Regions from separate parts of the Rhodoferax mekongensis genome, predicted to be linked through region 1. Evidence: predicted binding sites of a transcription regulator. Region 1 holds the regulator's gene; the other holds the start of a gene.
The links. The regulator NrdR, encoded in region 1, represses ribonucleotide reductase genes. The targets are predictions, from matches to a motif close to CACNANATNTNGTG.
Positions count from the first base shown of each region.

Region 2: RAN89_RS05730 (ribonucleoside-diphosphate reductase subunit alpha) is a predicted target of NrdR. The motif match lies at 1,140-1,153, and genes of this name have one in related genera.

Region 1 covers NZ_CP132507.1:2,246,467-2,248,668, forward strand. The annotation lists gene RAN89_RS10850 (GspH/FimT family pseudopilin) at 1-539, opposite strand, end outside; gene nrdR (transcriptional regulator NrdR) at 650-1,099, opposite strand; gene glyA (serine hydroxymethyltransferase) at 1,116-2,202, opposite strand, start outside.
Region 2 covers NZ_CP132507.1:1,210,873-1,213,074, reverse strand. The annotation lists gene RAN89_RS05740 (sigma-54-dependent transcriptional regulator) at 1-278, shown strand, start outside; gene ampD (1,6-anhydro-N-acetylmuramyl-L-alanine amidase AmpD) at 262-855, shown strand; gene RAN89_RS05730 (ribonucleoside-diphosphate reductase subunit alpha) at 1,250-2,202, shown strand, end outside.

The sequences.
Region 1 (2,202 bases):
TCTAGACAAATGTTGAACGCATACTTCGAAGTCATTGGGTCATTGACTACCGAGTAAACTAAATCAAATTCGTCGGCATTGGTTAGCCCCGGATAGCCCCGACTGTTAAAGGTTAGCTTTCTTCGGGGTGTTGAAGCTTGGGAGTTTAGAAAATATTGATCACCAACGGATCTTCTTACAAAGATAACGTCTTCAATTGCGGTCGGTCCGGCGATTGTGGTGTTGCAGCTGGTATTTAGAAATGCAATCCAACCCACTTGCCAATCAGTGTCTGTGGTTTTGCAGGCTGGTAGTGCGTTGTCTGTTGTGTTGCTCATGCACATCGTGACACAAGTGTTTTTGCTGATCGCTTCATTGCGAGCGCGCAAAACACCAGCGGTAAATTCATTCCCGATGTTGCGTAAATTGCTTTTGATTGCATATTCGCGCAGGGCAGGGGCTGCCAACGCTGCCAAGATGACGATAAGTGCCAATGTCACCATGAGTTCAATCAAGGTGAATCCCTTGTGATTACGGCAATGACGTACGGAATTATTCATAGCAGCGAATTTAAACTTTATGGCCGCATTGTTTGCGCCGTTCGGCTATGGACCGGGACCACTTGTCTATTGGGGGTCCTTGAACGCCAAGGGTCGTGCAGAGGAGATAGTTATTTGCTTACTTCATCCACCAGCGTCTTGAATTCATCAATGTCTTCAAAGCTGCGGTATACGCTGGCAAAGCGCACGTAGGCAACTTTGTCCAGTTTTTTGAGTTCACGCATCACCAGTTCGCCGATGCGGGTGGACTGGACTTCGCGCAGGCCCAGATTCAGGAGTTTTTCTTCGATGCGCTCGATGGCGCTGTCGATCTGCTCGGTGCTTACAGGCCTTTTGCGCAGGGCCAGGTTCATGGAAGCAAGCAGTTTGGCGCGCTCAAATTCGATGCGGCGGCCGTCTTTCTTGACAATGGCCGGAAAGTTCACGTCCGGCCGCTCGTAGGTAGTAAACCGTTTGTCGCAAGCGCCACACTGGCGCCGGCGGCGGATGAAGTCCCCATCTTCAGAAATCCGCGTCTCCACCACTTGGGTTTCGGAATGACTGCAGAAAGGGCACTTCATCGTGAATTGACCTTGCTTACTTGTAAACCGGGAAGCGCGAGGTCAGGGCATGGACTTTGGCGCGAACGGCAGCTATATTGGCTTCGTCGCGTGGGTTGTCCAGCACATCGGCAATCAGGTTGGCCGTGGCACGGGCTTCCTCGTCTTTGAAACCGCGTGTGGTCATGGCCGGAGTGCCCACCCGGATACCGCTGGTCACCATGGGCTTCTCAGGGTCGTTGGGGATGGCGTTCTTGTTGATGGTCATGTGGGCGGCGCCCAAAACGGCTTCCGCTTCTTTGCCGGTAATGCCCTTGGAACGCAGGTCCACCAGCATCACATGGCTTTCGGTGCCACCGCTGACGATACGCAGGCCGCGTGCGGTCAGGGTTTCTGCCACGATCTTGGCGTTACGCACCACCTGGGCTTGGTAGGCCTTGAACTCGGGGGTGAGTGCTTCTTTGAAAGCGACTGCTTTGGCAGCAATCACGTGCATCAGAGGGCCGCCTTGCAGACCGGGGAAGATGGCGCTGTTGATGGCTTTCTCGTGCTCGGCCTTCATCAGGATGATGCCGCCGCGGGGGCCACGCAGGCTCTTGTGGGTGGTGGAGGTCACCACGTCGGCATGAGGCACGGGGTTGGGGTACACGCCTGCAGCGATCAAGCCGGCGTAGTGGGCCATATCCACCATGAAGATGGCGCCAACGTCTTTTGCCACTTTCGCAAAACGCGCAAAGTCGATTGCCAAAGAATAGGCAGATGCGCCGGCAATGATCAGCTTGGGCTTGGTTTCGTGCGCCTTGCGCTCCATGGCTTCGTAATCGATGGCTTCATTGGCGTCCAAACCGTAGGAAACTACGTTGAACCACTTGCCGCTCATGTTCAGAGGCATGCCGTGGGTCAAGTGACCGCCTTCAGCCAGGCTCATGCCCATGATGGTGTCGCCGGGTTTCAGGAAGGCGAGGAATACCGCTTCGTTGGCCGATGCACCGCAATGGGGCTGTACGTTGGCTGCTTCAGCGCCGAATATTTGCTTGATTCGGTCTATGGCCAGTTGCTCGGCCACATCCACATGCTCGCAGCCACCGTAGTAGCGACGGCCGGGGTAGCCTTCGGCGTATTTG
Region 2 (2,202 bases), 1.0 Mb from region 1:
AGATGCCATCTGTGGATACTGTGATGCCTGATATCAACGAGCAAGCAGAGGCCCGCGCAGAGCAGTCTTTGCCGCCTGCACCACCGGCTATACCCAGTGACCTACAAAGCCACCTGGACGCCCAGGAGCGGGACATTCTGGTTCGCGTGCTAACAGAAACACGTTTCAACCGCACTGCGGCTGCTCAACGCTTGGGGATCAGCCTGCGCCAGATTCGTTATCGCATGGAGCGCTTGCGCATCGACGTGCCAGGGGAAGACCGTGACAAAACAGACTGATAAATCACCGTCTCACGCGACCGAATGGAGCGCAGGTTGGTGGCACGAAGCCCAGCGCGTAACGTCCCCCAACTTCGGCCCCAGACCCCCGGGGACCATCGTAGATTTGGTGGTTATCCATTCGATATCGCTGCCTCCGGGGGTATATGGAGGCCCTGAAGTGCAGCAACTTTTCACCAACACCCTCGACTGGGATGCGCACCCATACTTCCAAAGCATACGAGGCATGGAAGTTTCCAGCCACTTCTATCTACAGAGAACGGGAGCAATCCTTCAATTTGTCAGCTGTAACGATCGGGCATGGCATGCAGGTAGATCTCACTACCTGGGTCGGGACAATTGCAACGACGACTCGATCGGTATTGAACTGGAGGGAACGGACGAAGACAGGTTCACTGCATCTCAATACGAAAGCCTCCACCGTTTGTGCAGGGCGATTTCAGGGAGTTACCAGATCCGACACATTGCCGGCCATGAACACATTGCACCGGGCCGAAAAACCGACCCAGGGCCTGCATTTGAGTGGTCCGCTCTGTCCAAATGGCCCGAGATTTCAGGATGGCGCTTTCCCAGTTGAGTGCTATTGAACGACAACACTCGACCTGACATGGCAGGTTACAAAAAAAATTTCCAGCCCCCGGGGGTGCACCTGAACAGTGCGCATGCAGAACCGGCGCGCGATTCCCGTTGAAATGCGCTCGCGAAGCGCGTCAATACTCGCTAAGCAGCCCCAGATCAACAGAAATCAAGGCTCTGCCGTACCGTGAAAGCATGGGATCATCCGCGCCCTCGGGTTTGCGCGGACCCGAAGCCCGCACAAGGGCAGATACACTACCGGTAGTGGCTTGTCACCACCTCAGACCCCAGATATAGTGTGCCTTGATTGTTGCGCATGGACATATGGCGTCACCGTGACAACCATGACTGCCACCAGATCACCACAAAAAAACACCGATTTAGACGAGGAAATCATGCAATCCATCTCTACTGCAATACCCAGCACTGCAGCTCCCCTGTTGTCTCCCGTCCCGGGCACTGAAACATCCCCGACGAACACGTTCGCGCATTACCAGATCATTCGCCGCAATGGCGCGGTGGTGCCTTTTGAGCCCAACAAAATTGCTGTCGCGATGATGAAAGCGTTTCTTGCTGTACACGGTACACAAGGTGCTGCATCCGCCAGCGTGCGGGAAACCGTGGATGGCCTGACCCAGCAAGTCATCCGTGCCTTGGTCCGTTCACGCCCCGGCGGCGGAACTTTCCATATTGAGGACGTACAAGACCAGGTCGAGTTGGGCCTGATGCGCGGCGGCCACCATGAAATTGCACGCGCATATGTGCTTTACCGTGAACGCCGCACCCAAGAGCGTGCCAAACAAGTGGCTACAGAGGCTCCTGCAGCGCCCGTCATTCACGTCATTGACAACGGCCAGCGAGTGCCCTTGGATCTGGCGCAACTCCAATCCCGCATCGAGACCGCATGCAGCGGTCTGGGAGCCGACGTCAAGGCGGCCCCCATCCTGGCAGAAACCATGCGTAATTTGTACGACGGCGTGCCCTTGGATGAGGTCTACAAGGCGGCTATCTTGGCAGCCCGCACCCTGATCGAAAAAGATCCGGATTACACCTACGCCACTGCGCGTTTGCTGTTCCACACAATCTCCCGTGAAGTGTTGGGCCGCGATGTTGCACAAGCGGATATGCAAGAGGCCTACGCGGACTACTTCCCCGGCTTTATCAAACGAGGCATCGCTGCGGAACTTCTGGACGAGAAGCTCCAGCAATTCGATCTGAAGCGCTTGGGCAATGCGCTTAAGGCCAGCCGCGATTTGCAATTCGACTACCTGGGTCTGCAAACCTTGTATGACCGCTACTTCCTGCACGAAGGCAAGACCCGCATCGAGTTGCCCCAAGCGTTCTTCAT